Regions from separate parts of the Methylobacterium sp. D48H genome, predicted to be linked through region 3. Evidence: riboswitches for the same ligand, from Rfam matches in the RefSeq annotation. Region 3 holds a riboswitch; each other region holds the start of a gene.
What was found. A riboswitch is a leader RNA that binds a small molecule or an ion and turns the genes downstream of it on or off. The one in region 3 is predicted to bind cobalamin.
Positions count from the first base shown of each region.

Region 1: it holds a riboswitch for cobalamin, as region 3 does, so the genes downstream of both, ACLBX8_RS27450 (TonB-dependent receptor plug domain-containing protein) here and ACLBX8_RS14920 (CbtB domain-containing protein) in region 3, are expected to answer to the same signal.
Region 2: it holds a riboswitch for cobalamin, as region 3 does, so the genes downstream of both, ACLBX8_RS29320 (TonB-dependent siderophore receptor) here and ACLBX8_RS14920 (CbtB domain-containing protein) in region 3, are expected to answer to the same signal.
Region 4: it holds a riboswitch for cobalamin, as region 3 does, so the genes downstream of both, ACLBX8_RS24575 (TonB-dependent receptor) here and ACLBX8_RS14920 (CbtB domain-containing protein) in region 3, are expected to answer to the same signal.

Region 1 covers NZ_JBKFAP010000028.1:58,544-60,738, forward strand. Annotated here, with positions in the region: gene ACLBX8_RS27450 (TonB-dependent receptor plug domain-containing protein) at 1-1,380, opposite strand, end outside; cobalamin riboswitch at 1,500-1,708, opposite strand; gene ACLBX8_RS27455 (catalase family protein) at 2,005-2,195, opposite strand, start outside.
Region 2 covers NZ_JBKFAP010000036.1:27,537-29,731, forward strand. Annotated here, with positions in the region: gene ACLBX8_RS29315 (hypothetical protein) at 69-536, shown strand; cobalamin riboswitch at 703-894, shown strand; gene ACLBX8_RS29320 (TonB-dependent siderophore receptor) at 1,214-2,195, shown strand, end outside.
Region 3 covers NZ_JBKFAP010000007.1:140,847-143,041, forward strand. Annotated here, with positions in the region: gene ACLBX8_RS14910 (DUF1636 domain-containing protein) at 1-13, opposite strand, end outside; gene ACLBX8_RS14915 (CbtA family protein) at 6-758, opposite strand; gene ACLBX8_RS14920 (CbtB domain-containing protein) at 775-948, opposite strand; cobalamin riboswitch at 984-1,178, opposite strand; gene ACLBX8_RS14925 (discoidin domain-containing protein) at 1,340-2,195, shown strand, end outside.
Region 4 covers NZ_JBKFAP010000020.1:100,964-103,158, reverse strand. Annotated here, with positions in the region: gene ACLBX8_RS24580 (NUDIX hydrolase) at 1-418, opposite strand, end outside; cobalamin riboswitch at 556-748, shown strand; gene ACLBX8_RS24575 (TonB-dependent receptor) at 1,034-2,195, shown strand, end outside.

The DNA of each region.
Region 1 (2,195 bases), on a different contig from region 3:
GGTCGGTGCCTTGAAGCCGGTGCCGACACTGCCCTTCAGGCGCGTCTCGGTGCCGGGCAGGATGTAGCTCGGCGCGACGCGAAACGTGGTGGCGGGGCCGAACTGGTCGTTCTCGTCGTGGCGGATGTTGACCACGAGGGCGGCGCGGTCGAAGGGCGTCAGTTGCACCTCGCCGTAGCCGGCTGTGTTGCCGTTGCGTGCCCTGAGGGTGCCGGCACCGAATGCGTTCGGATCAATCGTCAGCAGGCTCTCCTCGTCTCGCTGCGCTCCGAACAGGACGAGGTTGCCGGGCGAGAGAAGGTAGTCGCCACGATACTCGTAGCGCAGGCGCTCGCCGAGGCCGGTCGTCGGCTGGATGGCGAACGGGTCGTACTCGTTCTGCTGCTGGCGATTGAACAGGTTCGAGTAGTTGATCGCGAAGATGTTGTGAAAGCCGACAATGGGCGTCCATTCGGCCTCGTTGCGGGTGTAGAGCTGCTGCACGTCGGCGGCGCTGCGGACCGCGGACGGAAAGGCCGGGAAGGTGCTGAAGTCCGTGCCGGTGAACAGCAGGCGCGAATTGATGAACCGCGTGGTCGAGTTGACCCGGAACGTGTCGGTGAACTGGTAGCCGAGCTTCGCCGAGACCGTCTCGTTGTCGTAGTAGTTTGGGTGGATCGGGCGGCCGAAGGGCACGAGGTCGCGCGGCGTGACCGGCGTCGCGGCCGCTCGGAAGTGCTGGATCGACACCGAGTAGTCGAAGCCGTCCTGCGCCCCGCTGATGCGGCCGAACTGGTTGAAGGTACCGAACGATCCGCCCTCGGTCCGCAGGGTCACGCGCGTCGGCCCCTCGCCCCGCTTGGTCGTGAAGGAGATCACGCCGCCGATGGCGTCGCTGCCGTACAGGCCGCTCTGCGGCCCGCGCAGGACCTCGATGCGGGATAGGTCGTCGGTCAACAACTGACCGAAGTCGAACGAGCCGTTCGGGTTTGAGGGGTCCGTGGCGTCGATGCCGTCGATCAGGACCTTGGTCTGGTTCGAGTTCGCGCCGCGGATGAACACCGAGGTCTGCCCGCCGGGGCCGCCCGTCTGCACCACGTTGAGGCCGGGCACCTGTTGCAGGGCGTCCGGCACGGTGCGCCGTTGCTGGTCTTCGAGCACGCGGTCGGTCAGGACCGTGACGCTCGAACCTGTGGCGGCGATGGGCGTCGGCAATCCGGTGGCCGAGACCGAGATCTCGGCGAGGCTGACCGCGGCCTCGGCCGCAGCCGCTTGCCGGGGGGCATCGGCGAAGGGAGCGGCCACCTGCTGGGCCAGGACCGGCGAGGCAGAAAGAACCGCGCTGCCGATGCAGGACGAAACGAGCGCACGCCTGAGCGCGGGAGAGAGGAAGCAGGACAAGGGACGGCCTCGGGTGACGGCTGTGGCACGTCACCGCGAACGAGGCCTCGGCGGCCGCGTCCTCAAGGGAACCACGGCGCCGCGACACCTCCCAGGACACCCCGCCCGGCAAGCTCCGCGTGTGACCACGGCTGACGGCAGGTCTCCTGGCTCGCGGGTCGTCGCCCTCTCATCGTCTTCCCGGGCGAGGCCGCCCAGTGACGTCGTGATGAAGGACTCGCCGCTTACAGTTGCGGGGGCAGCCGCGGCATCGGCCGAGCCCTCACGGGCGTGACCTCACCGCGTTCCCTTTTGATCCCCGAGGGGAACCGTCACACTCAAGCTAGGCTGCGATGCGTCCATCCGTCAACGCAGGGAAACACCTTGTTCAGATGTGTGGCGTTCGAGGGGAGGCAGTCGCTTCTTCGATACCTCATGCGTAAGTGGCCGCGGGGCGCCTAAGAGCCCGATCCCGTCGAGGCCGCCTTCAGCGCGACGCCAGGCGCGGCTACTACTCGTACACACGTGCATGTCGGCTCAGGGTGGGTTTCTGCCTGTCTGGTTTTGAGCGGATTAGCGGTGAAGCAGACATCGCCGTTGTGCTCGATCTGAGATCTGCAGCATCTGCAACTTCAGGATGTCTCTTCAGCGCACCGCACTCGGCTCGTGGAGCGGGCAGCGGTTGAACCGCTCACGGAACTCGGCCGAATGCCGATAGGGGGCGTTGCGGGCGCGGTTGATGTTGCCAAGAGGTCGGTGCGCTGCGAGGCCTGTCCACACGCTGAACCGCATCTCCTCGTCCACTGCCTGGACCCGTGCAGGGTCCCAACTGTCCT
Region 2 (2,195 bases), on a different contig from region 3:
GGAATTGGCGCTTGCCGAAGAGATACCGTCAGAGCCGCTTCGGTCTAGACCGCGCCGGAGGAACGCCATTGAGGATCACCGTTTACGCGCTTGCGGCCTTGCCCTTTTTGGTGACGCCGACGCTGGCGGCGGGGGATTTCCCGCTCGCCTCCTGCAAAGGCTGGAACGGCACGGTCGTCGAGCGCGACGGCATCGATACGGCGCGGGCCACGATGCGCGGCATCGTCACCAAGGCCGACCTGCAGGAGTATTGCGAACGCGACCCCGGCGGGGAAACCAAGCAGTTCGGTGGCAAGCTCACGACGGCTCAGTGTGTCGCGAATTACTTACGGAGCGAAGGCCGAGCCACGATGACCGCGGAGGCGAACTGCCGAACCGGCACGGTCGGCTACCGTTACAGCGATGGGCAGGTCAGGAAGGCCCGCTTCCCAGTCGGGGCTGACGCCGACACCTCGTGCGCGTCGGGCATGCCGCCCATGGTCGAGCAGTTCAAGATGCTTTGCCCCGCTGCAGCCAAGCGGCTGAAGGTCGAGTAGGCGAGCCTGTTGGCGCCGTCGCCGCGCGTTCCCGATCCCGCCCAGGGATAGCTTGAGGTGTCATCACTCCGCCGACGCAACTCAGGTCACCTCGACCTCACGCGTGCCCTTTCACAGGAGCCGGTCGAACGGCAGCAGCCGGTGCGTTGACTCACATTCTCGTGAAGCGTAGCTCAACCTTGACGGTTCCCTCCGGGGATCAAAAGGGAACGTGGTTGGGGCTATCCCCGAAGCCACGGCTGCCCCCGCAACTGTAAGCGGCGAGCCCTTCACCACCATGTCACTGGGTCACCCCGGGAAGACGGTGCGAGGGCGGCGACCCGCGAGCCAGGAGACCTGCCGTCAGCCGTGGTCACACGCGAAACGCGTCGGGCGGGGTGGTCCTGACGGGTGTCGAGACGGCCGTGCGCCAGCGCGGCTGGCGAGGCCTCGTTCGCGGTGACGTGCCACTGCCGTCCCGAGGTCCTAGGCCTGTGTACCGTTCGATTTCCAAAAGGCGGTTTCGCGCATGCGTCGCCACGCTCGCGCTTACCCTTCCGGGCGCATCTCCGACGCTGGCCCAGGGAGACCCTGCCGAGGCAGCGGCCGCTGTGGTTCTCGATCCGCTCTCGGTCGAGGGCAGCTACACCGCCGCACCGACCTACCAAGTCAAGGATCTCTACAGCGGGACGAAGACCGTGACGCCGCGGCTCTCGCTGCCCCAGCAGGTCGACGTCGTGCCCCAGGAGGTCCTGCGGGACACCGCCGCCACGCGCGTCGAGCGCGCCCTCGACTACGTTCCGGGAGTCGGCAAGCAGAACGATTTCGGCGCCCAGAACCTCGCGCTCTACTCGGTGCGCGGCTTCGCCACCCAGGATATCTTCTTCAACGGCTTCAACATTGCCCGGGGCTACAACGGCGCGCCGGACACCCAGAACGTGCAGTCCATCGAGGTGCTCAAGGGACCGAGCGGGGCACTCTATGGACGCAGCGACCCGGGCGGCACCATCAACATCCTGACCAAGCAGCCCGTGGCCTTGCCCTTCGTCGAAATGGGCACGCTGTTCGGGAGCTTCGGAACGGCACGCACCACCGTCGACGCCGGCGGGCCACTGAACGAGGAAGGCACCGTCCTCTACCGCTTCAACGGCGCGCTCGCGAGGCAGGACAGCTTCCGCGATTTCGTCGACGGCGACCGCGTCCTGGCTGCGCCCGTGGTGAGCTGGCTGATCAGCCCGGACACCAAGTTGACCGTCGAGGCGCAGTACCTGCGCAACCGCCAGACCTTCGACCGCGGGACGGTGGCGGTGAACAACCGCCTTGGCCTCGTACCGCGCTCCCGCTTCTTCGGTGAGCCGGGCGACGACTCCGTGTCAGAAGCCGGGATCCTGCAGATCCGCCTCGATCACGCCTTCAATGCCGACTGGCAGCTCAGGGTCGCCGGCCACTTCAACACCGGCAGCCTGACCGGCCTGCAGACCGGCGCGACCGGCCTTCTCGACGACGGGCGCACCCTGCTGCGCGAGTTCCGCCGGCACGACTTCACGTGGGGCGTGGCCATCGGTCAGGCCGAGCTCGTGGGGCACTTCGACACCGGGCCGTTCGCCCACACCGTGCTGCTCGGCCTTGAGCACGAGCGCTACAACAGCACCGAGAACCTGCTGCGCTCGACGCCGCGGC
Region 3 (2,195 bases):
CGGTCTCAGGCACGGGCCGCTCCCCGATCCGCGCCGCGGGCGAAGGCCTGCCACGCCCAGCCGAGCCCCAGCCCGATCAGGATCCAGAACACGAAGCTGATCGCGAGCGACCGCGCGGCGAATTGCGCGGCGAGCGCGGCCGGAAGTTCGGACGCGGCCTCGGGCGCCTGCGGGGCACCGACGACGTGCGGCGCGATGATCAGGACGAGCCCCCCGAGGATCGTGATCAGCGCGCGGCGGATGGTGATCAGGTAGAGCCCCATCCCGGTCGCCGCGGCGGTCATCACCCACCACGCCTGCCGTGTCGCGAGCGGGGCCGCCGCGCTGCCGGGCAGTTCCGGCGGCAGGCCGAGGCCCGGCGCGAGGGCGACGCTGGCGAAGGCGGCCACCGCGAAGGCGAGGCCGACCTGCGGCGTGGGTTCGCGGCCGCAGGCGAGCATCACCGCGCCGAGCAGCAGCGCGTAGCCGACGCCACCCACGAGGGTCGCGAGCCCGGTGAAGGCCATCCGCGGCAGGCCGGGCGCGGGCTGCCATTCCGGCGCGGCGTCGGGCGCGGCGTGGTCGTGCCCGGCATGGGCCAGCACGATCGGGAACGCCCTGACCGGGAGCGCCTTGGCAGCCCGGTTCGGCGCCTCCTGCTGCTCGTAGCGCTCGGCCGCGACGATCAGCGGCGAGGTCAGCGTGAGTTCGAGGCCCGTCACGATGGCAGCCGCGAAGAAGCCGGCGGCGAGGGCCGCCGACAGGAGCCGGATGATCATCCCTGGTCCGGGGACGTCAGTGGCAGGGGAAGTTCTGGGTGTGCCGGAAATCGTGCGCCGCGTTGTGGAGCGCGATCGCCGGCGAGAAGCCCGCCATGAACAGCAGGCCGAGGCCCAGCACGGCCGCGAGCGCGACGGCGATCGGGCGCTCCGAGGCGCGGGTGCCGGCGGCGAGGGTTTGCGTCGTCATCAGAAGCGTCTCCAGCCGCCCCACCGGCGGCATTGCGGGATCCTGTCGCGACGGCAGGTCTCCTGGCTCGCGGCTCGGCGCGCCCACCGCCTTCCCGGATCGCTCCGGTGGCGCTTGGCGGGCGCTCGCCGCTCACAGTTGCGGGGGCAGCCGCAGAATCGGGGCTTCAAACCCCTCACCGCATTCCCTTTTCACCCCGTCTCCGGGGCACCGTCGCCCGGCCGTTGTAGACGCATGACCGCCGGGACACAACGGAGCGGCGCCGGATCGCGGCCGTTTCCCGCGCCCGCCCCGCGATCGGGGCGGGCTTGACGGCCGCGCCCCGGAGCGGGCACCGCCGCACCCGATACCCGCCCGGCCCCGGCGCGGGCGCTGAACTCCCGGAGACCCGATGGCCCCGACAGACGATCCGACCCCGGTCCTCGTCGATCTCGCGGCCGGCCGTGAGCCGCGGATCGTCTCCGATGCGGGCACGGGAACGACGTGGCTCGAGGTCGACCTCGGCGGCCGCTTCCCGATCCATTCCGTCGCCCTGCGGCCGGGGGAGGGGGCGGTTCCCGCGGAGCCCGGCGACGTCGCGGTGGCGGTCTCGCAGGACGGCGTGACGTGGGCCGAGCCGGACCTCGCCGGCTGGACCGCGACCCCGGACGCCCTCATCGCCGCGATCGTCCCCGACGAGCGGGCCTGGGCGCGCGCGGTCCGGATCGCCGCGCCCGAACCGGCCCGGATCGCCGGCATCGGCATCCGCGCCGACGAGGCCGCGGTCGACCTGATCGCGCTGCGGGCGATGCTCGGCCTCGACGTGATGCTCCTGAACGAGACGCCCGGCGCCAACGTCTACGTCACCTACGCGCTCCAGTCGGCGCCCGACCGCGCCAGCCACGCCCTGGTCGGCCTGTCGCTGTTCGAGAACGGCGCCTTCGGCAACTGCCTCGTCCAGTACATCATCGCGGTGACGATCGCGAAGGCGCTCAACCTGAAATACATCAAAGTGCCCAAGGTCGACCGCAGCAAGGTGATCTTCCTGACCGAGCGGCTGACCTGCGACGGGATCACCTTCATCCCGCCGGACGAGCCGCTGCCGTCGGACGGGTACTTCCTGTCGGGCCTGTATTTCGACCCGACGCAGTTCGAGCGCGTGACCGCGCTGCGGGGGCCGACGGATTCGCGCGCGATCGTGCAGAGCGTGATCCGGCCGCTGTTCAACGGCCTGCCGAAGAGCTTCCCGGTGAAGCCCGACGACCAGC
Region 4 (2,195 bases), on a different contig from region 3:
ACGCGTCGCGGAGGCGGTCCTTCAGGCCGGCGGGGAAGAGGTCGGGACCGCCCGGCACGTCGAGCCCGTCCAGATCGCACCACAGCGCCACGCAGGCGGTGCCGGAATCCTCGTGGAAGACGAAGCGCTCCTGCCCGTCGAACCGCCCCGGCGGCAGGGCGACGGGGAACAGGAACAGCACCTCGTGCCCGACCTGCCCCTCGTGCGTGAAGATGTTCTCCATGACGCGGGGGCCGCCGAGCACCGAGACGGTGACGCCGAGCTCCTCCTGGAACTCCCGGATCAGGGCGTCCTCGACCCGCTCGCCGAACGCGACGCTGCCGCCGAGCGGCCGGACGCCCTTCAGCCGCCCGTCATCCGCGCGGACCTCGGCCACGAGCAGGCTGTTGCCGCGCCGGGGCAGACCCAGCGCCTTCACGCGAATCTCCGCAGGGGGCCGCCAGACCGTCATCCCGCAGGGGCTAGCCCGTCGTCGGCGCGGTCGCAACGGACCGGCGCACAGTGCGCCGATCCACGGCAACAACCGGACACACGGTTGACGCCCGCCCCCGCTACGGCCAAGCTGTGTTCGACGGTTCCCCTCGGGGATCAAAAGGGAACGCGGTGAGGGGTTCGCCCCGAAGCCGCGGCTGCCCCCGCAACTGTAAGCGGCGAGCCCTTCACCACCACGTCACTGGGTCACCCCGGGAAGACGGTGCGAGGGCGGCGACCCGCGAGCCAGGAGACCTGCCGTCAGCCGTGGTCACACGCGAAACGCGCCGGGCGGGGTGTCCTGGCGGGTGTCGAGGCGCCGCCAGTCCCGAGGGGAGGCGGCCGCCGAGGCCTCGTTCGCGGTGACGTGCCACAGCAAGCGCGCCCGCGACGCCGTTCCCCATGCCCGTCTCCGCCGTCCCGAACCCCTCGAGCCCTGTCGCAGGACGCCGTCGCGCGCCCGCACGGGCAGAGGCTACCGGACAGCGAGTGCATTGTAATGTTATTACAATGCTTGTAGGACGCGGGGGCCGGCGCGCGCCGTGCACGGACCGCTTTCCCCATGTCTCCATCGACCCATCGCTCCTGCCTCGGCGGGCGGGCCCCCCTCTGCGGCGTTCTCCTCGCGCTCCTCGCCAGTCCGGCCGCCGCACAGGAGGCGGTCACGCTGGATGAGCTGTCGGTCGCGGGCGCGGGCGGCGACCCGGGCCGCCTCCCGCCGAACGGGCTCAACCTGCGCACGCCCGACCGGACCGCGAGCCGCCTCGGCCTGACACCGCTGGAGACGCCGGCCAGCCTCGACATCGTGTCGGGCGAGACCGCGCGGCTGCGCGGCCAGGACACGATCGCCGAGGCCGTGACCCAGGACGCGACCGGCATCACCACCATCGCAGCGCCCGGCAACGGCAACGGCGCGTTCACATCCCGCGGCTTCGCCGGCCCGAACTCGATCCAGCAGCTCTACGACGGCACGCGCTTCTACGTCGGCGCCAACACCGTGACCTTCCCGTTCGACACGTGGAACGTCGAGCGGATCGAGGTGCTGCGCGGGCCGTCCTCGGTGCTCTACGGCGACGGCGCCATCGGCGGCGTCATCAACGTGGTGCCCAAGAAGCCGGTCTTCGTGCCGATCAACGCCGCCCGCGCGGTGATCGGCACCGACGGGGTCGCGCGGCTCGCCCTCGATTCCGGCGGCCCGCTGGGCCAAGCGGAGTACGGCGACACCTTCGCGTACCGCCTCAACGTCAGCGGCAATCGCGCCGACGGCTGGATGCGGCCGGAGGGCGATTTCCGCAACCTCGCGGTCTCCGCCGCCCTGCTGTTCCGGCCGAGCGCCGACCTCGCCTTCACCCTGAGCCACGATCTCGGCTACCAGGAGCCCGCCCGCTACTGGGGCACCCCGCTGGTCGAGGGACGGATCCCGGATCTCATCCGGTTCAACAACTACAACGTCCGCGACGCGAAGATCACCTGGGCCGACAACTGGACCCAGCTCAAGACCGAGTGGTCCCCCTCGGCCGACATCACGATCCGCAACACCGCCTACCGGCTCACCAGCCGGCGCCACTGGCTCGACGTCGAGCAGTACAGCTACAACCGCGGCACCGGGCTCGTGGACCGGGGCGACTACCTGGAGATCTACCACAGCCAGGAGCAGGTCGGAGACCGCCTCGACGCGACGGTCCGGGGCAGCCTGTTCGGGCTGCCGAACCAGTTCGTGGCCG